DNA from 4 places in the Gordonia sp. PS3 genome. Region 4 is predicted to be linked to each of the others. Evidence: predicted binding sites of a transcription regulator. Region 4 holds the regulator's gene; each other region holds the start of a gene.
The links. The regulator LexA, encoded in region 4, represses DNA repair genes until DNA is damaged. The targets are predictions, from matches to a motif close to CGAACANNTGTTCG.
Positions count from the first base shown of each region.

Region 1 (5,997 bases), 850 kb from region 4:
TCTCAATCAGCTCGAACGCGATGACACACCGGTTCATCCGCCCGCTCGGTGGCGCGGCCGGCGTTCTCGCACCCTCAGAACTGGGGCTCACCCCACTCCGTCCCCCACGCAGTCCCGCACTCCGTCCCGCACTCCGTCACCGAAGCTCCAGTCGGCACCACAGCCTCCACGACCTCACGAGCTCGACGATTCGCCGCCCGCCGCCGCATCCGGTACTGATGCTTGGCCTCCACTCGCGTACGCGGTCGTTCCGGTGCAACACCGGCGTGTCCGGATCCTGGGCGTGTCGGCGCCGGGTGTCTGCAAGTGAGGTGGCCGAGCTCCGGCAGGAGCCACATGTTCAACGCCCGCTGACGTACCGTGAACCCCTCCGGCGTGGTGACCTCTGTCCAGATCACACCGTTCGCGTCCACGACCTGATCGTCGACCCATCCGCCGACGAAGGTCTTCAGACCATGGTGGAAGCGGCACTTCGGATTCAGGTTGCACACGCACGTCGGGCCGCCGGCAGTCGGATCGGCGTGGTTGAACTCGCACACGTGGTCCAGGTCCGACTTCCACGCCGCCCGCTCGCATCCCGGCCACGAGCAGGTACCGAACAGACCCCGCATCGCCGCATCCACTGCCGCAGTCGGCCGATAGGCGTTGCCGGGCTGCGCCTGATGATCGACGAGCTCATCGAGATCCACCTCTCGCCGAACCGCGTCCGGACAAGCCGCCAGCTCCCGCGCGTGCTCGGCCGAGATCGGACCGTACCCGTCCAGATAGGCCGGGGTGTCGGACTCTCCTCCGAGAGTCTCCTTGCGAACCACCACGTGCAGCACCACCCGTGCGCACCGCGACGCGATCGCCTCCGCCGACAATTCGGCGGTGCAATCGTCCCGACCGCACTCGCATGCGAAGTCGGTCCCCGTCAGCCGCGCGACGGCCGCCGCCGATCGACGTTCGCCGCGCGTCCGCGGATCGTGCGGGCACACCCCGGCGATCACCGCGTCCAGCACGTCTTTCACGACCATCGCGTCCTCAGCCGAGGCCGTCACGATCACCTCTGACACGCCCTCGCCGAGCGTGTTCACCCGCACTTGCTTGGCGAGCTTGACCTGCTCGCGGGTCAACGTCACGGCATCTGGATCATGCTCAGCCACAATCGAACTCACCAGCGATTCCACCCGGGCGGCCGACAGCGCGCCTGCGTCGGCAAGCGTGTGCGCGATCTCGGCGTCGATGAAAGCCAGCAGATCCGAATCGTCGACGAGCGCCGTCTGCTCGACCACCCGACGAAACCACGCCGGGCAGATCAGGCCGTCACGCATCAACCGGCCCACCGCCGGAATCCGCTCCATGCACGCCACCGCGGCCTCCACGAAATGCTCGGCCGTGCACTGCCTCACCCCCGCCACCGTCGCATAAGACGCCGCGACCTGGCACAGCGGATCGTAGAGCCGTGTGTACGCGTCGGCACCCGACTCGACACCGCCGGCCGGGCCATCGGACTCGGCCTGCTTCGCTAGCAGCAGTGCATGCACCGCTTCGTAGCGATGCCACAACACCAGCCCCTGGTAGCAGTCCGCCCGCGCCGCGAACCCGAGCAGAGCAGCACGATCGGCCCGCGAGGTGCAGTCCGCCGACTCTCCCGTAGCTCCCGGACGACCGATCCGAATCACGATCGCACTCTCGTCGACCACCACCGACGAGCCCGCCGACGCGGATCCCGAATCACCTCTGACCTTGATGTTCATTGATCCCCCTCCGTTCGAATCGAACTTGCATTCGATGTTATCCGGAGGGTCTGACATGAATGATCGCGAGGACTTCCGCCGACCCTGAGCGGACCGCCACGTGTAGATCGAGGATCCGGATTGTCGTAGGCCCGTGCTTGTCTGTCACGTTGCCGCATGGGCGGGGACGTGCCGTTCGTCGGCGCCACTACGTGTGAAGGACCAACATGCCCCCTCGCGCAACGATTCTCAACGGAAACCCCGACTCGCCGGTCCTGCTTCATGTCGCCCGCCGTGCTCAGCTCGCGCTGCCGGATTCCATCGCACCGTCGATCCCACTCGAGTCCCTGGACGCCGCAACCGAATCGGTGGCCAAGTGCGCGCGGACGCACGCGGCGGTTCGCCCGCACCTGATCGTGAACGACCTCTCGCCGCTACCAGAAGCAGCACGTCTGCCCGGTGATGCGGACCCGATCGACCACATCCAGCCCTACGCCTGGCTGGTAACCGATCTGATCGAAGAGCGGTTGACCGCGACCGGCCGCGCCGTGATCGTCGACATTAGTTCGTACCCGAACGAGTCGACTCCAGTCGACGATCAGCCGCAGCCACACCCCGAGGTCTGTCGCGGCATCGACTTTTCACACACTCCGGCGGCGCTTCTCGATGCGGCGGTCATCGCGTTCGGTGAGTTGGTCTCCGCCGGACCCGACATACCGCAGCCGCGGCGGTACGTGCCCCAGACACAGTACGGAAACGACCAGCGTGTCCAGGCGATCACGGTGGCGATCCGCAACGACGTCCTGCTCGACGGACACTTCGCGGTCAACCCGGAGTCGGTCGAGCGACTGGGCCGAGCGATCGGCGAAGTGATCGGGGCACGGGTGTCACCACCCGCGGTACACCAGGACGACAGCTCCCCAGACCTGTCGATCGAACGGACGAATGTCAGACCCCAGTCCTATAGTTAAGCCCTTAAGTAAGGCAAGTAAGGCAAGTAAGGCATCTCACTCAAACTGGAGGATCGTGGCACCGACTTCCCGGCCAATCGACCGAGATCGCTCAAGTCGACCGCTCTTCCGCCCTCCTATTCACCCTCCAGTAACGCGCTCCAGGAGATCACTGTGACCCCTTCTCTCGTCCTCGGTCATGACGCGTCCGACGGCGCGGTCAAGCTCGACGTCTTCGCCCACCCGATCGCGAATCTCGCTCTGCTGCACAACAATGTGCCGATCTTGCGGTCGGTTCAGATCACGAACGTCAGCGATCGGCCGATCGACGACCTGCGCGTGACGGCACGACTGTCCGGGTTGGCGGACGGCACTGCTCCCGAGTGGTCGGAGACGCTGCCGCGACTCGCGCCGGGCGAAGCACATCGCTGGGAACTGATCCGCGCGGTCGCTCCCTCGCGCCACCACCTGAGCACCCTCAACGAGGCGTACGACGCACAGATCGTCGTCGCGGCCGGGGTCGACGAACGGTCGATCTCCGTCGACATCCCGCTGCGACTCCTCGCCCAGAACGAATGGTTCGCCGCCTCCTTCTGTTTCGAATCGCTCGCATCGTTCGTCCAGCCGAACACGGCCGGGGTGCACGCCCTGCTCAGCGAGGCGTCGGACATCCTCCAGACCTCCACCGGCAGCAATTCGCTCGAGGGCTACCAGGGCGGTCCCCAGCGTGCCGGCACCATCGCCGCCGCCGTCTACGCCGCTCTGTGTGCCCGGAACCTCCGCTACATCAACCCGCCGGCGTCGTTCGAGAACCTCGGTCAGAAGATCCGCAGTCCACAGGACGTTCTCGATCAGCGGTTCGGCACCTGTATCGACCTTGCGGTGCTGTACGCAGCCTGCCTCGAACAAGCGGGCTTGAACCCGCTGATCTGGCTGACGAAGGGTCACGCCTTCGTAGGATTCATGCGCGAGGACACCGCTTTGCCGCGCCCGGTCCTCGATGAGCCCAACAAGATGCTGAACCTCGCCGAGTCGGGCCGCGCGGTGATCCTGGAGGCCGCCTTCTACGGCGGTGAGAACGCTCCCACATTCCTCCAGGCGGTCAACGCGGCGGCGAAGCACCTGGCGAATCCGTCGAGCCTGATGTTCGTCCTCGACGTCCGCGCGGCAGGCAACGCCGGTGTCACACCCTTCGCGACCGGCGTGCAGACCGAGCAGCAGATGGCGCAGGCCGAGCTCTCGAAGGCTGCGGCCACTCGTGATCTGTCGCTGCCCGCCACCCTGACCGCAATCCGCGACGACGACCAGGTGCTCGACCTCACCGACAACGCCCCCACTCGCGTCAAGAAGTGGAAGCGCGCACTGCTCGACCTCAGCACCCGTAATCGCCTGCTCAACATGCGGCCGTCGCGGGAGGTGATTCATCTCGTCCTGCCGGGACAGGCACTCGCCATGGCGGACGATCTCGTCCATGCGGGCAAGAAGCTGACGCTCCGCCCCGGCGACGACTTCAGCGGCGTGCAGGTCCTCAGCGGCGTCCGCTCGCCGTTCGACCTCGGCGAAGACGCGCTCATCGATGTCCTCGCCAAGCGCCGCGAAGTCTTCGCGATGGTCAGCGAGCAGAAATACCTCGCGACGATGAAGCACCTGCAGCGCAGCGCCCGCACACTCCTGGAAGAAACGGGCAACACCAACCTGTTCATCGCGTTCGGGTCGCTCGTCCACCGCACCACGACCGGCAGCGAGGCCAACGCTCCGCTGTTCCTCCTCCCGGTCCGCGTCGTCGGCGGGACCGGCAAGAGCCGCTACGAGATCATCGTCGACACCACCGGTATCGCCGCACCCAACCACTGCCTCATCGAATGGCTGCGGGTCAAGCACAACGTCGTCATCGACGCCCTGAACAACCCGCCTACCGACGAGTCCGGCATCGACATCCCCGCCGCACTGTCCGCGATCCGCGAAGCGTTGCTGCACAACAACCTCGACTTCCGGATCGACGAGACCGCGGCGATCGCGATCTTCAAGTTCGGCACCCTCGGCCTGTGGCAGGACCTGCAGGAGTCGTGGGACACGCTGGAGCAGAGCCCACTCGTCCGCCACCTCACGCACACCGCGGGTGAGACGTTCATCGATCCCGAGGCCACCTCCGACGAGCCGCTCGACGCGTTCAAACCGCGCGAGACCACGCATCCGCTGCCCGTCCACTACGACGGCTCGCAGCTGAAGGCGATCGAGCTCTCCGCGGCGGGACGCACGTTCGTCCTCGAGGGACCTCCCGGCACGGGCAAGTCCCAGACCATCACCAACCTGATCGCCCGGAACCTCGCTGCCGGACGAACCGTTCTGTTCGTCGCGGAGAAGCAGGCCGCGCTGCAGGTCGTGAAGCGACGTCTGGAGGCCGTCGGACTGGCGCCCTTCACGCTCGACCTGCACGGTGCCGCGCAGAAGAGTGAGAACATCCGCAAGCAGTTGAAGGACGCCCTCGAGTTCAAGGCCGACTACAACCAGCGCACCTGGGACACCGAGGTCGCGACCTGGCGTGTCCGGCATCAGACTCTCGACGTGTATCCGGGCTTGATCCACGACCGCAACGCCGCCAACGACTCGCTGTGGAGCGCGGCGCAGGCGGTCGCGAGCAACCCGGACAGTCCGTATCTCGACATTCCGATGACGTTCGCCGCGACCACCTCGGCCGAGCAGATGCGCGTCGTGCGCGACGCCCTGCTCGACTTCGGCCGCACCGCCAGACCGGCCGACACCGTCCCCGACAGCCCGTGGGTGATCGGCGCCGAGGTCGGGACCGACGATGTGCTCGCTGCGGAATGCGCCCGGGCCGGGCGAGCTCTTGCCGCACTTCACGCCGACCCGGCCGCGGAACGCATCGCCGGTACGCTCGACGATCCCGACGCGATCGACACGCTCGTCGCCCATGCGCGGTGGGAGGCCGGCTCGCCGGTCGTGACGGCGGACGAACTCGTCAGGTTCCAGAATCCGGCCTGGCAGCAGCAGTATCAGCACTGCACCGGCCAATTCACGACATTCATCGAGCGCACGCGGCCGTACACCGATCGCTTCATCCCGACCTTCCTCACCACCGGCGACGCCGCGACGATCGCCACCGCGATCCGCGACTCGCAACACGGAATGCTCGGTAAGCGCAAGCGCGCCGAACAGGCCACGGTCCTGCTGCGCGCGGTCCTCAACCCTGGCGTCGACGTCACGCTCGAGGACGCTCTGCCTCTCCTCGACTCGATCCCCGGATTGCGCGCCGAGCACCAGAGCCTCCGCGCTTCCGTCGCCGACGTGCTCGGGAGCCACCTCCCGAC
Region 1 covers NZ_CP169524.1:1,328,502-1,334,498, reverse strand. The annotation lists gene ACE11G_RS06145 (DUF222 domain-containing protein) at 75-1,739, opposite strand; gene ACE11G_RS06140 (N-formylglutamate amidohydrolase) at 1,946-2,689, shown strand; gene ACE11G_RS06135 (DUF4011 domain-containing protein) at 2,843-5,997, shown strand, end outside.
Region 1: ACE11G_RS06145 (DUF222 domain-containing protein) is a predicted target of LexA. The motif match lies at 1,760-1,773, and genes of this name have one in related genera.

Region 2 (5,997 bases), 540 kb from region 4:
GCCGCCGCGGCGGCCGGGCGAGTTCCGGGCGATCCGGTGGCGGTGCTGCGGGCGGGACGAGTGGAGGCGTGTTCGCATGCGGCCCGCGTCGACGGGGTGAGACGGGGGATGCGCAAACGGCAGGCGCAGTCGTCGTGTCCGCGGCTGACCGTGTACGACGCCGACCCGGCACGCGATGGGAGATTGTTCGAGCCGGTGGTGGCGGCGGTGACCGGCGTGGTCCCGATGACCGAGGTGCTGCGGCCGGGACTGCTGGTGGTGGCCGCCGATCGTGCGGCGCGCTTCTTCGGCGGGGAGGAGCAATTGGCCGAACGGCTCACCGATGCGGTGGCCGAGGTCGGCAGGGGCCGCGACGCAGACGGTCTCGGAAGGACGGTGGTCGGGGGAGTCACGGCCAGAGTCGGGGTGGCCGATGAGCTGTTCACCGCGGTGCTCGCCGCGAGATCGGGGCAGACCGTCCCGCCGGGGACGGATGCCGCCTATCTCTCGGCGAGGCCGGTCGCCGACCTGGTGGCAGAACCCGCGCTGAACGGCCCGGGACGTGAGGATCTGGTGAGTCTGTTGTGGCGCTTGGGGATTCGCACCCTGGGCGCCTTCGCTGCGATGGATCCCGCGGATATCGCATCACGTTTCTCCGGCGATGCGATCACCGCGCATCGGCTGGCCCGAGGTCTGCCGGGCCGGCGGCCCAGCCGGGCACCGATCCCGCCGGGTTTGGCGGTGGAGCACAGCTGTGATCCGCCGGTCGATCGGATCGACGCCGCGGCCTTCCTGGGACGGCGAATGGCGCAGGAGCTGCACGAGCGACTGTCCGCAGCCTCGCTGGCCTGTATGCGACTGACGATTCACGCGTTCACGGAGCGAGGGCAACGGCACTCACGGACCTGGCGATGCGTGGAGCCGCTCACGCCGGAGGCCACTGCCGACCGTGTGCGCTGGCAGCTGGAGGGGTGGCTGACCGGCCGGGCCGGCAGCGTCGAAGCGCCTGACTCACCGGTCGTCCGACTGGTGCTGGAGCCGGTCGAGGTGGTGAATCCGGGAACGCTGCAGTCGGCGCTGACGGGCGCCGGGCTTCCGGGCGACACCGGTGGCGGTCTCGGCGATCAAGCACGTCGGGCTCTGGTCCGGGTCCAAGGGCTGCTCGGCGGCGAGTCGGTGCGGGTGCCGGTGCGCAGCGGTGGTCGGGGACCGGCCGAGCAGGTGGCGCTGGTGGCCTTCGGCGACGAACTGCGACCGCCGCGCGATCCGGCGGCCGCCTGGCCCGACCGCCTTGCCCGGCCGACGCCCTCGCTGTTGGTGCAGGCCACAGCGGAGGTCCTCGACGCCGAGGGGCGGTCGGTCGCCGTGAGTCCGCGCGGTGTGTTCAGTGCGGAGCCGGTGACCGTGCGGCTCGGGGCGCGGTCGCATCGTCTGCACTGGTGGGCGGGACCGTGGCCGTTCGGTCCGGGGAGGGCTCGGGCACAGGCACTGCTGGAAGACGGCCGCGCACTGCTGCTCTGCTGCCGGGAGGAGGTGTGGGTTGTGGAAGGAGTCTATGAGTGAGGCGAACCCGTTCCGGCGATCCCGGAGGAGGACTCAGCTGTTCGCGCCACGCGCCGCGACCGGCCACGATTCGAGTTCACCGTACGGGTCCGGACCGGCGAACAGTTCGTCGACCAGGTTCACCGCGGTACAGACGTGGTTGGGTATCACCCGCACCCGGTCGCCCACCTCGGGCACGACGGCAGCCGGTGGGAACTCGGCGACGGCATGATGCTCGGACAGCGAGACGAGACGGGCGTCGAGATGATCGGCGAGCCGGCCGAAACCGGTGGTCCAGCCGGGGCGGTCCGCCCCGAGGATCTTGCTGCCGGCGTCGAGCACCACCCGGGAGCCGGATGCGCTGACCACCGTGGACACCGCGGTCAGTGCGATGTCGTCGATACCGCAGCTGCCGAGTTCCAACTGCTGGGCGTCGTTGAAGACGTAAACGCCCGGACGCAACTCGGTGACCACGCCGGGATCGGCGAGTCGTGCGGTCGGCGTCGACCCTCCGCTCACCACGGAGACGTCGATACCGTTGTCGCGCAGAGCGTTCGCAGCGACGGCCAGGGATCGGGCCTCCTGCTCCGCGGCGTCGGCTCGCGCTGTGTCGAGTCCGTAGCCGTGGCCGGGGAAGGTGAAGACACCGGCCACGGTCAGTCCCGCGTCGCGAGCCGCGTCGGCGACCGAGACCACGCTATCGGCGGGTACACCGCTGCGGTGCATGCCCGAATCGATCTCCACGAGCACTCCGACGGGAGCGCCGCCGAGTCCTTCGGCGAGACGGCGCACGCCCTCGACGGAATCGGCACCGACGGTCAGCGTCACCCGACCGGCGAGTGCACGCAGGCGGCGGGCCTTGTCCTCCGACAACCACAGCGGATAGGCGACGAACAGATCGTCGAACCCGGCGTCGGCGAAGACCTCCGCCTCGCCGATCGTCGCGACGGTGAGTCCGACGGCACCGGCGGCGAGCTGCCGCTGCGCGACCCGAACGCACTTGTGCGTCTTGGCATGTGGTCGCAAGCGCACGCCGTGCCGTTCGGCCCACCCGGCCATCGCGGCGAGATTGCGGTCGAGGCGAGCGGGATCGACGTGCAGGAACGGAGTGTCGGGCATACCTGATGGTGGCATGGACGACGGCTTTCGTCGTCAGCCGGTGCGGCCGAGCGCGGCGTCGGACTCCTCATGCAGAAGGAAGTCCTGATGGAGCAGTCGGTTGGTGAGCCGCGGTGCGGCGTGATGACCGAAATCGATGAGGTCGCCGAGTAGCGTGTTCACCCGCTTGGGGCGCTCGACGATCGCGTGCAGCACCCGGTGGGCGGCCTTGTCGACGATCCAGATCCCCCGAGCGCTGTCGTAGGCGTTGGTCGGAACGATCATCCGCGTTCGGGTCAACGGGATGCGCACATTGCTGAACGTGACGTGATCGGAGAGGGTCTCGGCACCGGTGGCGTCGCTGAACGCCTCCAGTGCGGCCTTCGACGCGGCGTACGCGCCGAATCGTGGTGCGCGGCTTTGGACTTCGATCGAGGACACGTTGACGATGTGTCCGGACTGCCGCTCGATCATGTGCGGCAGCAGGGCGAGCGTGAGATAGACGGCGCCGAAGTAGTTGACGGCCATCATCCGGTGATAGTCGTGCGACCTGGTCACCGCGTTCGCGGTCGCCCGTCGGATGGACCGGCCTGCGTTGTTGACCAGCACGTCCACATGGCCGTGCTCGCAGATCACCGACTTCACAAGGGTCTGCACCGCGGCCTCATCGGTGATGTCGACGGGATAGGCGTACGCGCGTCCGACGGGCAGCCCGGGTTTGGGAACCTCCGCGTCGAGTTCGGCGGCGGTCTCGATCAGCCGATCGGCGTCGCGGGCCACCAGGAAGACGTTGGCGCCGCGCCGCACGCACATGCGGGCGGTCGCGCGGCCGATTCCCGACGACGCCCCGGTGATCAAGATGTTCTTGCCGACCAGCGGGCCCCGCGAATCGTTGCGGCGGTGACGGGCCGGATCGAGATTCTCGTACCAGTACCGCCACAGTCGGGGTGCGTACTCGTCCAGATCGGGCAGTCTCACACCGAGCGTGTCGAGTTCGGCGGCGGTCGCGTCGCTGCGGAACACCACGGGAAGGGAGGCGACGTCGAGGATCGCGGGTGGGACGCCGGTCTGTTCGGCGATCAGGTCGCGGCCGGGCCGCAGCAGTCCGCGACCGCTGGCGGCCAGCATCGGCCTCACCAGCCCCGAAGGCAGTGCGGTGAAGGCCCACGGTCCGTCGAAGGCCGGTGACAGGGCGTTGAACAGGTCGGTGATCGAGCGTGGGTCGGGGTCGGCGAGATGGAACACGAGCCCGCTCCGGCCGTCCTGCACATCGATCAGCGCGACCATCGCCTCGGCGACGAAGTCGACGGGGACGACGTTGAGGGGCCCCGGATCGGGGATCGGCAGCGGCAGGAACGAGGGCAGCTGACTGAGCACGGCGAGGTGACCGAAGAAGTAGTAGGGGCCGTCGGCCCTGTCGACCTGTCCGGTGACGGAGTCGCCGACGACGGCCGACGGCCGATACACCCGCCAGCGCAGGCCCTCGGTCTCCCGCACGACGCGCTCGGCGTCGAACACGGTGCGGTGGCATTCGGTCGGCAGGCCTTGGCCGAGGTCGAAGTCGGTCTCGGTGAAGTCGCCGCGATGGTCGCCGGCCACCGCGATCGAGGAGAGATGGTGCAGGAGCGCGCCGCGGGCGAGAGCGAACTCGGCGACCCTTCGGGTGCCGTCGACGTTGACCGCCCGCAGGTCGGCCTCCTCGGCGGTGAGGTCGTGCAGTGCGGCCAGGTGGATCACGTGGTCGACCTCGTCGACGTCGGATCCGTGCAGGCCGAGGTCTTCGTGTGTGAGGTCGCCGGCGACGGCGACGACGCGGTCGCCGCCGTCGATCCCCTCCATGGCGGCGGCGAATCGCTGCAGTGATCCGGTGCGCACGAGCGCGTACACCCGGGCCTGCTCGTCGCGGGCCAGCAGGCGCGCGACGACTCGACGGCCGATGAAGCCGCTGCCGCCGGTCACGAAATAGCTCGTCACCGACCCAGAGTCTCACAGAGAGATACCGATGTGAATGATTGACAGCGGTAATTCGTGCGTCGGTCCGGTCTCTGGCACGCGTCTGGGGTGTGGCCGGGGCGGGCCACGGCAAGGCAGATATCGAACATATGTTCTATCATCGGTGTGTGGGATGGAACAACGGGCCTCCGACCTGGTCGGAGATGGAGCGAGTGCTGTCGGGGCGTGCGCCTGCGCGCGGCGACCGGCTCGGTGAGACGTTTCCGCCCACGTTCAACGGCGCGGGGCCGCCGGGGGACGGCGGCGATTCGCCGGCATGGTCGCGTAAGCGGGGCCCGTACCAGGCCACCGACATCGAGTTCGGCGCATCGACGGTGCCGTACGCCGAGTTGCACGCGCACAGTGCCTACAGCTTCCTCGACGGCGCGTCGATGCCCGAGGCCATGGTCGAGGAGGCGCAGCGGCTGGGGCTGCGCGGGCTCGCGCTGACCGATCACGACGGCTTCTACGGTGTCGTCCGATTCGCCGAAGCGGCCCGCGAGTTCGGCATGCCGACGGTGTTCGGCGCCGAACTCTCGCTGCAGCGAGACAGTGCCCGCGCCGGTGCGGTGGACCCGCCGGGGGAGCACCTGTTGGTCCTCGCACGCCGCGCCGAGGGCTACCGCCGGCTCTCCCGTGTCATCGCCGACGCGCATATGAGCGGTGGCGAGAAGGGGCTGTTGCGCTACGATGCCGACGCGATCACCGAGTACGCCGCCGACGGCGACTGGCTGGTTCTGACCGGGTGCCGCAAGGGTGCGGTGCGCCGGGCGCTCGACCGCGGCGGCCGGCGGGCCGCCGACACCGCGCTCGGGACGATGATCGACCGTTTCGGGGCCGGGAACATCGCCGTCGAGCTGAGCCCCGGTGCCGGGTCGGACGACGACGAACGCAATGCGATTCTGGCGTCACTGGCCGCATCCCATCGGGTGCCGACAGTCGCGACCACTGGCGCGCACTTCGCCGCGCCGGAGAACGGCCGACTCGCTACGGCGATGGCGGCGGTGCGCGCCCGGACCGATATCGCGACCATCGACGGCTGGATGCCCGGGGTGGGCGGGGCGCACCTGCGCAGCGGAGACGAGATGCTCCGGCTGATGCCCGCCCACCGTGAAGCCATCGACAACGCCGTCGCCTTCGCGGAGGAATGCGCCTTCTCGCTCGGGCTGATCGCCCCGAACCTGCCGCCCTTCGCCGTCCCCGACGGCCACACCGAGGCCAGTTGGCTCCGCGCACTCACCGAACGGGGAGCCCGCGAGCGTTACGGCACCAGGGAGCAGCGTCCCGACGCGTACCGGCAGATCGACCACGAGCTGGCGATCATCGAGACGCTGACCTTCCCCGGCTACTTCCTCGTGGTGCACGACATCGTCTCGTTCTGCAAGG
Region 2 covers NZ_CP169524.1:2,714,317-2,720,313, reverse strand. The annotation lists gene ACE11G_RS12540 (DNA polymerase Y family protein) at 1-1,542, shown strand, start outside; gene ACE11G_RS12535 (alanine racemase) at 1,576-2,640, opposite strand; gene ACE11G_RS12530 (SDR family oxidoreductase) at 2,674-4,593, opposite strand; gene ACE11G_RS12525 (error-prone DNA polymerase) at 4,740-5,997, shown strand, end outside.
Region 2: ACE11G_RS12525 (error-prone DNA polymerase) is a predicted target of LexA. The motif match lies at 4,715-4,728, and genes of this name have one in related genera.

Region 3 (5,997 bases), 660 kb from region 4:
GTTGCAGACGCTCGGAGGCGATGCCGATCGCCGATGTGTCGCGGTCGATGCCGACGACGTGCAGGCCCGCCAGGCGTTCGAGGAAGTACTCTGTGTGGCCGCCGGCACCCAGCGTGCCGTCCACCAGGACCGCGCCGCCGCCGTCGGGCGACCGACGGGTGAGAGCCGGTTCCAGCAGCGCGAACATGCGATCAGCCATCACCGGAACGTGTCCGTGTTCGCCTTGCCGCGGTCCGTTCACCCCGCTCCCTCCCTGCTGCCGTGAGAACCGTGCCGATAACTTCTGGGCGTCGCCCCCTGCGACGCTCCGGAGACCACCGGCATCGATGCCGTGGAACTGCGGCGGTGTGGGCCTGCGATGAGACGGGGTCCCCGCCCGAGCGCACCTGGCGTTGGGGAAGTACGTCAGGGTCGATCGGGCCGAGGCCTCGACTCACCGCAGCAGTCGTGATCTCCGAATGTTCAATTCACGTGTGTCGACGCGATCCCGTTACAGGATCGAGTCGAGGGCGGACGATCCCGCGTTGGAGAACGCCTCCTCGTGCTGGGCCTGGTAGTCGCGCCAGCTCTGCGCGTCCCAGATCTCCAGGTGGTCGTACGAGCCGATGACGACGCACTCCTTGGTGAGCCCCGCGTAGTCGCGGTGCTCGGCCGAGAGGTTGACGCGGCCCTGCCCGTCGAGCCGCTGCTCGTCGGCGCCGGCGAAGAAGTACCGCAGAAAAGCGCGGGCCTCCGGGTCGTTGCGCGACGCGGTGACCGCCTTCTCGGCGATCGCGTCGAACTCCTCTGCCCGGTACACCGACAGGCTGCGGTCCTGGCTGCGTGTGACCATGACTCCTCCTGCCAGCGCGTCGCGGAACTTCGCGGGCAACGTCAGTCGCCCCTTGTCATCGAGCTTGGGCGTGTAGGTGCCGACGAAACGAGCCACGTCGACACCTCCTCACCCTCCCGGGTTCGGCGGTTCCGGTTCCCCCTCGCCCAGTGATGCCCACACTACCCCACTTCCCACCACATTCCACCCCGCAGGCCCCACCGTTTCCCCACCATCAACTATATGAGCAGGTCAGAGTGCCTGAGCTTCACTGGATTCTCAGCAATCATCGACGTGTCGCAGCTCACTAGTGTCGTTACGAAAGGGGTCAAAAGGTAACGAAGTGACTGGTGAGACCAACCAAGAGCGGTAGGTGGGGCATTGTGGGGAGAGGGGGTGGGGCACTGTGGGGAGACGGGGTGGGACGCTGTGGGGACACCTCGGAGACAGACGTTCCCGAGATACGAAAAACGGGGCCGCATCTTCCTTTCGGAAGTTGCGACCCCGCCAGGGAGATCGTTGTCGACGCAGGGCACGTCAGGCCGTCAGCCGCCGGTGCCGACGGCCGGTTCTACAGATCGCGGTCGTCCCGCTCGAAGCGACGGTTGAAGCGATCCTCCATCCGTCGGCTCAACGAGCCGTGACCGCTCGCGGCCTTTCCGGACTTCTTCGACGAGGAGGCGCCGTCGGGACCCGAGATCCGCCCGCGGCCAGCCATCAGGCCGAAGACCGCGGCCCCGAACATCAGCAGGAATCCGACGAAGCTGAGGATCTTCAGTCCGCCGACCTCGACGTCGACCATCATTCCGCCGACCAGCAATGCGAGTCCAGCGAGGAACCCGAGAGCGACCACGATCCGACGACGTGCGTTCGGCAAGCGCACCTTGTGGCGGGTGACGCTCGACGCGAACTTCGGGTCTTCGGCGTAGAGAGCGCTCTCTATCTCATCGAGCATGCGCTGCTCGTGCTCTGAAAGCGGCACCGCTCCTCCCTTACTGGATCGTGGCGAGGATTTCGTCTTCTCGCCTCTCTATGTCAATAGTACGAGCCCGAGCGCCCTTCGACCACCATTGGCCGACGATGCGTTCACAATCACGCCGATCATCCCGCGCACTCAAGCGACGGTTCCGCGCGCCGCCGGACGCTTCGAGGTGAGCTTCCCCTGCTCGTACGCCAGCAGCGTCGCGTCGGCCACGTCCAGGAACTCGACCGCACGGCGCTCCACGCGCGCGCAGAACGTGGAATCGACGGTGCGCACCAGCCCCGCCTCGACGTGCGAGCGCATGGTCGAGAGTTCGCCGAAATAGTCGGCGAGTTCCCGGCACTGGGGAGCACGCTCCTTGATCCGACTCCACGCGTCCGCCGCACCGCGGCGTCGGCGGACGCGGCCCGAGGGCTCATAGATCTCCAGCACCGCGCCGGCGGCTCGGATCGCCGCGAGATAGAACAGCCGGAATCGCTCGGCCCCGTCGTCGTCCACCGACGCCGCCTGCTCGAACAGGTCCTCTGCCCGATCCAGGAGATCGCGGCTGCGGTGCACCACGTGCGGGTCGACTCCGTGATCGGCTTGTGCACCGGACACCGACGGGGCGGGTGCGAGATGCAACCCGGCGAACTGCCGCCCGGACCGTTCTGCTGACCGCTCCATCCCAACTCCTCCGTGTCGGCGCCCGGCTCTGTCGGGCTCGTGACGAAACCATGACAGAGGGGTACGACAAAGAGGGCGTTGCGACGACGGGCCCGACGGCCGGCCGTCGCACGGCGCCGGCACTCCCGCGAAGACTTCGACAGCGGACCCCGTCACCGATGATCGGTGGCCCGGCGATGTCTTCCCCATCGCCGGGCCACTGGACCGCCCAACCGATACGAACATCAGTTCGACAGGCGTCAACCGTAGCCGGTGTGAACGCCGATGGGCAAGTGCCGCTACGCTCCCAGAGTCTGGCAGCCGCAGACGAATCGAGCCGACGACGAAGGGAACGGGCATGTCACTGGACGCCTCCCCGATCCGCGTCGCGCCCCTCCCGGCCGATCTGGCACACCTGTGGCTCGATCCCGCGGTGCACACCTACATCACCGCCATGCACTACCCCCGCGGAAGCGAAGCCCACCGGTTGCCGCTGTGGCGCGATCACATCGCGCGCCCCGGGTGGTCGGCTTTCGGCGCGTTCGCGACGCTGTCCGCGCTCGACTCGCTCCGGCCCACGTACTCCCGGCTGCGCGTGCGCGCACCGCTGGCGCTCTCGGATCGCGAGATCCTCGTCGGGGTGGCGTACGGCTACCGCGGTGCACCGGACCAGTGGTGGAACCGCCAGCTGTATTCGGGACTGCTACAGGCCGGAACCCGGCCCGCCGACGCGCGCGAGTTCATGCGCGACTACTTCGAACTCACCGAACTGCATGTGCATCCGGCCGGTCAGGGCCGCGGCGTCGGCCAACGGCTCCTGACATCGCTGCTCTCGGGCAGACCGGAGAGCAAGGTCCTCCTCTCGACGCCCGAAGTCCAGGGTGAGGCCAATCGCGCCTGGGGCCTCTACCGCCGCCTCGGCTTCGAGGATGTCCTGCGGCACTTCACCTTCGCCGGAGACGCCCGGCCGTTCGCCTTCCTCGGACGCCCGCTCCCTCTTCCGGACGCCGGTCCCCCGCCGCGATGACCGGCCGCCCGCGGTCCGTCCGACGCACCGATGACGACACTGCGCAGGTTGGCGCATCTCTTCTGGCACGATGAGTCGGTGACCTCGTTCCGCCGCACCGCGCTCGCCCTAGCCGGACTGTTGGCACTGATCCCCGTGATCACCGGTTGTCTCACCAAGTCGACCACGGTCGGCGACCAGTTCTCCGGCACGGTCATCATCGCCACGTCACCGGATCAGCATCCGCAGAAGCCGTCCTTCGACATCCCGGCCTCGCTCAGCGGCCAGGTCTGGACCACCGACTTCCCGGAGAAGTCGGATGAGAGCAGTGCCGTACCCGCCCCGTCGACGCAGAGTTCGCGCCCCGGCGGACAGGCCGCGCCGTCGCCCGACGGCAAGGTCGGGTCCGAGCTCACCTTCGACAGACTCTCGGCGGGTCAGTTCAGCCAGCTCGGCGACATCATCGCCGCCGCCCTCCCCGACCCGTCCGCGACGGTCCATCTCAAATCGTCCCGCAGCGGCGACATCGTCCGTTTCCGCGGCTCGGCGTCGCTGACGGACGCCGATCCCGGCAGCGTGTACTTCTCCCTGTCGATCACGTTCGGCGGTGAGGTGGTCGCGACCAACGGTCATCAGGCGGGCGACGACACGGTGGTCTGGACGCCCAGCCCGGGACAGAACGTCGACCTGCAGGCCGATTCGGAGTACGCGGATCCGGCGACCGCCGCCGTGCCCAGCTGGACCTGGTTCATGTTCCTGCTGTGCGCGATCATCGTCGCGATGGTCGTGTACGCGGCCTACCAGAATCGGGACCGCTCACCCCGTCCGGGACGCCCGAAGCGCAAGCCCGAGGCGCCGCAGTCCGACGAGGAGTCCCCGAAGCCCGAGCGCGAGACATCCGGGCGCGGCGCCGACTGACGCCGTCCGCGTGCGGTCGCCCTCTCCGGCGGACCGCACGTCTCAGACGCCGGCCAGCGCCCCGCGCGTGTCGATGCCGATGCGCTCGAGCACCTCGCTGGTCGCCTTCGCGAAGTTGAGGCTGCAGAAGTGCAGGCACGGCACCCCTTCGGAGATGAGCCGCAACGAGGCCTCCGTGCACAGGTCGATGCCGACCGCACGCACGTCGGCCCGATTCTCCTCCGGTCCGTCGCCCGCCGCCTTCGCGAGCCGTTCCTCGACCGCCGGGGGGATCTTGCTGCCGGACAGTTCGGTCATCCTGCGCGCCGAGGCCAGCGAGGTGATCGGCATCATCCCCGGGATCAGCGGTTTGGCGCCCTGCTCGGGATCGGCGGCGACGATACGGTCGCGCAGGCGGAGGAAGTCGTCGACGTCGAAGAACATCTGCGTCACCGAGTACTCCGCGCCCGCCCGCAGTTTCCGCACCAGATTTCCGGTGTCGGCGGCGAGGTTGGGCGCGCGGTGGTGGCCTTCGGGGAACGACGCGACGCCCACGTGGAAGTCGCCGAGTTCTCCGATCAGGCGCACCAGTTCTTCGGCGTACGCCACGCCTTCCGGGTGCTTGACCCACTCACCGAGCGGATCACCGGGCGGATCACCGCGCAGGGCGAGCAGGTTGACGATGCCCTTGTCGGCGTACGCGCCCACCAGGCCGCGGAGTTCGTCGACGCTGTGGTTGACCGCGGTCAGATGCGCGACGGTCAGCAGCGTGGTCTCGGTCGCGAGTTCGCCCGCGATGCGCACGGTCCGGTCGCGTGTCGATCCGCCCGCACCGTAGGTCATCGACACGAAGGCCGGGTTCATTCGTTCGAAGATCCGGACCGCACGCCACAGTCGCGCCTCCTCGGCGGCGTCGCGCGGTGGGAAGAACTCGACGGAGAACGGCACCGGCCCGGAGTGCGGGTCGGCCAGACGCTCCACGACCGACTGCCCCGGGCGGGCGCGGACGTCGGAGTCGGTACTGATCGGATCGGTCACCCCAGTCATCATACGGACACCCGGCGAGCGGCCCGCGGCCGCCGATGCCGCGGCTGTGCCCGCGATCACCGCCGCTGCGGCGCGTGGCCGGGCTGTCGACGAGGACCGGTAACCTTGCCAGTCGTGGTCAACATTGCGCACGTGCCCGCCGCGGTCGACGAGATCCTGACGGCGTTCTTCGACTCCGGCCGGCCTGCGCTCGACGACATCTACCCCGCGGTCGCGGAGGCCGGCGACGTGCTCGCCGACTTCGTGCTGTCGGGCGGCAAACGGGTGCGGCCGCTGTTCGTCTACGCCGGCTGGCGATGCGGCCCCGAAGCGGCCGCCGACACCGGCCCCGGGGAGTCGACGGCATTGCGGGTCGGCGCCGCGATCGAGTTGATCCAGGCCTGCGCCCTCATCCACGACGACATCCTCGACCGCTCCGACACGCGGCGCGGCCGCCCGACCGTCCACCGCCGGTTCGAGGCCCTGCACGGCGACCGGGGGTTCGCCGGCGACCCCGCGCACTACGGCGTCTCGGCGGCCATCCTGCTGGGCGATCTGGCACTGGCCTGGGCCGACGACCTCGTGCACGGCATCACTCCCGCCGACGGCGGTCCCGCCGATCCGCATCCG
Region 3 covers NZ_CP169524.1:1,508,929-1,514,925, reverse strand. The annotation lists gene rsmH (16S rRNA (cytosine(1402)-N(4))-methyltransferase RsmH) at 1-241, opposite strand, end outside; gene mraZ (division/cell wall cluster transcriptional repressor MraZ) at 491-928, opposite strand; gene ACE11G_RS07000 (DUF3040 domain-containing protein) at 1,383-1,793, opposite strand; gene ACE11G_RS06995 (SAV_6107 family HEPN domain-containing protein) at 1,926-2,459, opposite strand; gene ACE11G_RS06990 (N-acetyltransferase) at 2,797-3,465, shown strand; gene ACE11G_RS06985 (hypothetical protein) at 3,544-4,362, shown strand; gene ACE11G_RS06980 (methylenetetrahydrofolate reductase) at 4,405-5,388, opposite strand; gene ACE11G_RS06975 (polyprenyl synthetase family protein) at 5,503-5,997, shown strand, end outside.
Region 3: ACE11G_RS06995 (SAV_6107 family HEPN domain-containing protein) is a predicted target of LexA. The motif match lies at 2,678-2,691, and genes of this name have one in related genera.

Region 4 (5,997 bases):
GCTGCCGCGCTATCTGACCGCCGCGCGGCTGCGCCTCGAGTCCCTCAACACCGCCGCCGGCCGGGACAACGAGGCGATGGGCGCCATCGACAGGGTGGTGGCGGTCTGGAATCGGCGCCTCGCCCAGCTTCCGGCCGCACGCCACGAGGCGCTGAACGAGTTGGTGCAGTGGCGCCTGGAGGAACTCCGCGTGAGCCTGTTCGCTCAGCAGCTCGGCACCAACGGTCCAGTCTCCGAGCAGCGGATAATCAAGGCGATCGACAAGTTCAGCTGACTGCTCGGACCGGTGGCGCCGGTGCCGTGAGTGTCAGTGACGGTCGCGGCGCAGCGAATCGATCTCGCGCTGGAAGTCGTCGGCCGACTCGAACGACCGGTAGACCGAGGCGAACCGCAGATAGGCCACCTCGTCGAGGTCGCGCAGCGGACCGAGGATCGCGAGACCGACCTCATTGCTCGGTATCTCGGCCGAACCCGACGAGCGCACGGTGTCCTCCACCTGCACCGCAAGCTTCGCCAGTGCGTCCTCGTCCACCTGACGGCCCTGGCAGGCGCGGCGCACGCCCTGCATCACCTTCTCGCGACTGAAGGGCTCGGAGATGCCGTTGCGCTTCACCACGGACAGCACAGCCGTCTCGACCGTGCTGAACCGCCGCCCGCATTCATTGCACGACCTGCGGCGACGGATCACCTGGCCGTCGTCGGCGACTCGGGAGTCGACGACACGGGTGTCGTCGTTCTTGCAGAACGGGCAGCGCATGCCATGACAATACCCGCCCGCCTCAGCCGTACTGCGGGGCGATAAGCGCTTGTCCGACATGCAGTCCCGATGTCTCGAGGCCGTTCAGGTCGCGCAGCTGGGCGATGACGCCCGCGGACGGCAACTCCGGAGCGATCCGCTCAGCGAGCGCGGTGAGCGACTCCCCCGACCGGACGTACACCACGTGCGTCGCCGCCGGCGACTCCGGCGTCGCCGCATCCTGGTAGCCCGCTCCGACGAGGGCGAGCAGCCACACCATGCCGGCGAGGGTGCCGCCGACCACCGCGGCCCCGGCCCACCGGCGCCTGCGGTACACCGAGGGCGACAGCGCGGTCCGGCCGGCCGGCGGCGCATCGAACATCACTCGCCGGTCCGCGACCGGGCGACGCCGCTCGGGGCGGCCGGTCGGGAAGCACGTTCCGCTCGAGTCGCCTCGCCCCGCTCCGCGTACTCCCCGATCACGGACCAGCGAGCCACGGACCACCGGGATGTCGCAGGTCATCGCCGACGCGGTTGAGTGCACAGCAGTGGAGTGCACAGCGGTGGAGTGCACAGCAGTGGAGCGCACAGCGGTGGCGCGTCCGGTCGGGGCGGGTGCCGTCCTCGTGCTCATGACTCGTCTCCAATCGATCGCGTGTTCGAAGAACTCTTGTTCGATAGTTAACACGAGGGGTCCGACAAACGCCGACACGCGTCGAACAATTGTTTGAGTTTTGTGACCTACTCAACTAGCCTTTGGACCATCGATCGAACACAGCTGACGAAAGGCCCGACCGTGACCGACACGCCCGATCCGATGCTCTCCACCGCGACGCTCGAGGCCTCATTGACCCAGCGTCAGCGCGAGGTGCTCGAGGTCATCCGTCAGTCGGTCCGCGAGCGCGGCTACCCGCCGAGCATCCGTGAGATCGGCGAGGCCGTCGGACTCACCTCCACGTCGTCGGTGGCCCATCAGCTCCGCACGCTCGAGCGCCGCGGCCTTCTCAAGCGCGATCCGCACCGTCCGCGTGCGGTGAACGTTCGGGACGATCAGCGGACACCGCCCTCGGGCGGTGCCGAGGCCGACGGAGAGTCACTCCCCACGCCGACCTTCGTTCCGGTGCTCGGCCGGATCGCCGCCGGCGGACCGATTCTCGCCGAACAGGCCGTGGAGGAGGTCTTCCCGATGCCGCGCGAACTGGTCGGCGACGGTTCCCTGTTCATGCTTCGCGTGGTCGGCGAATCGATGATCGACGCGGCGATCTGCGACGGCGACTGGGTGGTCGTGCGCCAGCAGAACGTGGCGGAGAACGGTGACATCGTCGCCGCGATGATCGACGGCGAAGCCACCGTGAAGACCTTCAAGCGCACCGACGGTCACGTCTGGCTCATGCCGCACAACGAGCATTTCGAGCCCATCCCCGGCGACGACGCCGCCATCCTCGGCAAGGTCGTCACGGTGATGCGCCGTATCTGAGGCGCCCGGCCGGCCTCAGCGGGACATCACACCTCGCCGGCCAGAACCGCGCGAACCGCCTCGCGCGCCTGTGACGGACTCGTCGCGGCGATCGCGGCGGACGCCGCATCGCGGCACTGATCCATGGTGACGGTACCCAGCTTCAGTCCCACCGCGGCCGACGCCGCAGGCGCGGACGACAACGACGTCACACCCATCCCGACCAGCACACATGCCAGCAACGGATCGGCAGCCGCCTCGCCGCATACGCCCACGGGCTTGCCCTGGTCCCGACCGGCGTCCCCGACCCGCTGTATCAGCGCGAGTACCGCCGGCTGCCACGGGTCGGTGAGCGCCGCCAGCTCCGGCGACATCCGGTCCGCCGCCATCGTGTACTGGGTCAGGTCGTTGGTGCCGATCGAGACGAAGTCCACTTCGGCGAGGATCGCGTCGGCGAGGATCGCCGCCGACGGCACCTCGATCATCACCCCCGGCACCAGACCGCGTTCCCGAACCCGCGCGGCGAATTCGCGCGCCTCGTCGACCGTGGCGATCATCGGTGCCATCACCCACGGCGTCGCACGGCCGTCGTCGCGCGCCGCCTCCGCCAGCGCATCGAGCTGGTTGTTGCGGATGTCCGGATACGTCTGCACGATGCGGTTGCCGCGGACTCCCATCGCCGGATTCGGCTCGTCGGAGTGGGCGACGAACTTCAGTGGCTTGTCCGAGCCCGCGTCGAGGGTGCGGATCACCACCTTGCGCCCGGGAAAGGCGTCGATCACCTCCCGGTAGAGCTCTACCTGCTGGGCGACGGTGGGCTCGGCCGCGCGGTCCAGGAAGGCCAGTTCGGTTCGGAACAGTCCGACGCCCTCCACCGGCGCCTGCGCCGCCGACCGAGCGGACACGCCGTCGGCCACGTTGGCCAGGATCGCGACCGCGTGCCCGTCCGCCGTGCGGCCCGGCCCGCGCCAGGCCGCCGTCTCGGCCGCCCGCGTCGCCGCGGCCGTCACGGCGTCCGAGATGAGTCCGGCGTCCGGGGCGGCCCCCACCGTTCCCGCGTCCCCGTCCACGTAGCCCATGGCTCCGGAGGGGATCTCATCGAGTTCAGCGGCGGCGACCACGCACGGAATACCGAGTTGGCGAGCAATGATCGCCGTGTGGCTGCTGGGGCCGCCGAGCCGCATGCCCAGCCCGATGACGCGTGCCGGGTCCAGACCCGCGGTGTCGGCGGGCGCGAGGTCGTCGGCGAGCAGAATCGACGGCACGTCCGGCACGGGGATGCCCGGCTCCGAGAGCCCGAGGAGTTCGGCGACGACGCGGTCTCGGACGTCCAACAGATCGGTGACCCGTTCAGCCATGAGGCCGCCGAGCTTGGTGAACATCTCCACGAACTGCTCGGTGGCCGCGATCGCGGCAAGCGGCGCTCGAACGCCCTGCGCAATCGACTTGCCCGCGGCCGTCGCCCACCCGCGATCGCGCGCGAGACCGGCCGTGGCAGTCAGGACCTCGGCCGCGACGCCGGTGCTGTGGGAGGCCCGGTCGGCCAGCCGGTCGGCCACCACTCCGGCGGCGGCGGTGAAACGCTCCATCTCTGCGTCGCGGAGCTCCTCCGGAACGGGAGAGTCGTCGATGGCGTCGAAGCCGGGTCGCGGTGCGGGTCTGATGATCGGTCCGTACGCGAGGCCACCGACCACCGGAGTACCGGAGACGATGACGTCGGCGCGGAACGGGTTCTCGGCAGGCACGGGAGAAGTCACCTCGGTCATGTGAGAAAGATTACAGAAAGTCCTTGACGTGTCAACACGTACCCATGTAAACAAAGATGTGTAACCAACCAAATCAACACAGATCCACATCTTTGCACGATCCCCATCGTTGCATGAGATCGGACAGTCGGGAGAGCAGATGTACGCGGAGGAACGCCAGTCGGCGATCGCGAACGAGGTCCGCCTGCGCGGCCGCGTCTCCGTAGCCGATCTCGCCGCGCGCTTCTCCGTGACCGGCGAGACCGTGCGCCGCGACCTGGCTATTCTCGCTCGCAGCGGCCATCTGGTGCGCGTCCACGGCGGAGCCGTACGCCTCGACGTCGCCGCAGTGGTCGACGAACCTGATCTGGTGGTTCGGGAGGAGACCCACCGAGGCGAGAAGAGCGCCATCGGTGCCGCTGCGCTGGCATTCCTGCCCGCCGACGGCGGTTCCATCGTGATCGACGCCGGGACCACCACTCTGCAGTTGGCTCTGTCCATCCCCGCCGACGCCCGCTTGACCTGCGTCACCAACAGCGTGCAGATCGCCGAGGTGGTGGCGGAGTTGCCCGGCTCCGGGGTGCTGCTGACCGGCGGCAGACTCCGGCCCAAGACCGGTGCCTCCGTCGGCGCCGACGCGATCGAGCGACTCTCGCGCATCCGTGCGTCGGTCGGCTTCCTCGGCACCAACGGTCTGTCGCTCGAGCACGGTCTGTCGACACCCGACGCCGACGAGGCCGCCACCAAACGCGCCATGATCGCGGCCTGCACGACGACGGTGGTCCTCGCCGACTCGTCCAAGATCAACCGGGAGGAACTGATGAGCTTCGGAACCCTGGAGGACGTCGATGTCCTCGTGACCGACGCCGGGATCGACTCGGCCTTCGCCGACGAACTGCGCGCCCACGAGATCGAGGTGGTGATCGCATGATCGTCACCGTCACCGCCAATCCGAGCACCGACCGTACGATCGAGCTCGCCGGACCGCTCCGGAGGGGCGAGGTGCACCGTGCGGCCCGCGTCGTCGACCAACCGGGCGGCAAGGGAATCAACGTCGCACGGGTGGTGCGGGCCGCCGGCCTTCCCACACTGGCCGTCCTGCCCGCCCGCGCCGACGACCCGTTCATCGACAGCCTGCGCGCCGTGGCCCTTCCGCACCAGGCGGTGTCGGCGGACGGGACGGTCCGGACCAACCTGACCGTCGCCGAACCGGACGGCACCACCACCAAGATCAACGACGCCGGAACGGCCGTCTCCGCCGAGGCCGCGGCCGCGCTGCGCACCACGATCCTGGCCCGTGCCGAGGGAGCGGACTGGCTCGCTCTGTGCGGCTCGCTGCCGCCCGGCCTCCCCGACGACTGGTACGCGCAGGTACTCGCCGCGACGGCGTCGCTGCACTGTCGGGTGGCCGTCGACACGTCCGGTGCACCCCTGGCCGCGGTGGCCGCCGCCCGTCCGGCACTGCTGAAGCCGAACTCCGATGAGCTCGCCGAACTCACCGGCGACGATCCGGCCGGCATGGAGAGGTCTGCGGCGCAGGGTGATCCCAGCGTCGCAGCGGCCGCCTCCCGAACACTCGCCGACCGGACCGGCGGGACGGTGCTGACCACGCTGGGCGCGGCCGGCGCTCTCCTGACCACCCCGGACGGCATATGGTTCGCCACCGCGCCGGCTGTCGCGGTCCGCAGCACCGTCGGCGCGGGCGACGCCTCACTCGCCGGTTATCTGATCGCGCACCTGCGCGGTGCCGACGAGGCCGGGCTCCTGCGCAGTGCCGTCGCTCACGGCTCGGCGGCCGCAGCACTGCCGGGCACCACGCCGCCCACTCCGGATCTGCTCGACGAAGCGGGTGTGTCCGTCTCCCGGCTGTCCTGATCCGTCCGCGAAGAACCCCGACACCCAGAATCTCCGAGTCCCCGAATCCCCGACCCCCAGAATCCCGACCCCCAGAATCACCGAGGGAGCCATCATGTCCCAACAGATCATCACGCCGGAGCTGGTCCTGCTCGACGGTGACGCCGGCGCTGATGCGGACAGTGTCATCGCCGCGCTCGCCGGTC
Region 4 covers NZ_CP169524.1:2,173,810-2,179,806, forward strand. The annotation lists gene hrpA (ATP-dependent RNA helicase HrpA) at 1-274, shown strand, start outside; gene nrdR (transcriptional regulator NrdR) at 308-757, opposite strand; gene ACE11G_RS10045 (LysM peptidoglycan-binding domain-containing protein) at 780-1,280, opposite strand; gene lexA (transcriptional repressor LexA) at 1,554-2,213, shown strand; gene ACE11G_RS10055 (putative PEP-binding protein) at 2,240-3,958, opposite strand; gene ACE11G_RS10060 (DeoR/GlpR family DNA-binding transcription regulator) at 4,098-4,868, shown strand; gene ACE11G_RS10065 (1-phosphofructokinase family hexose kinase) at 4,865-5,812, shown strand; gene ACE11G_RS10070 (fructose-specific PTS transporter subunit EIIC) at 5,907-5,997, shown strand, end outside.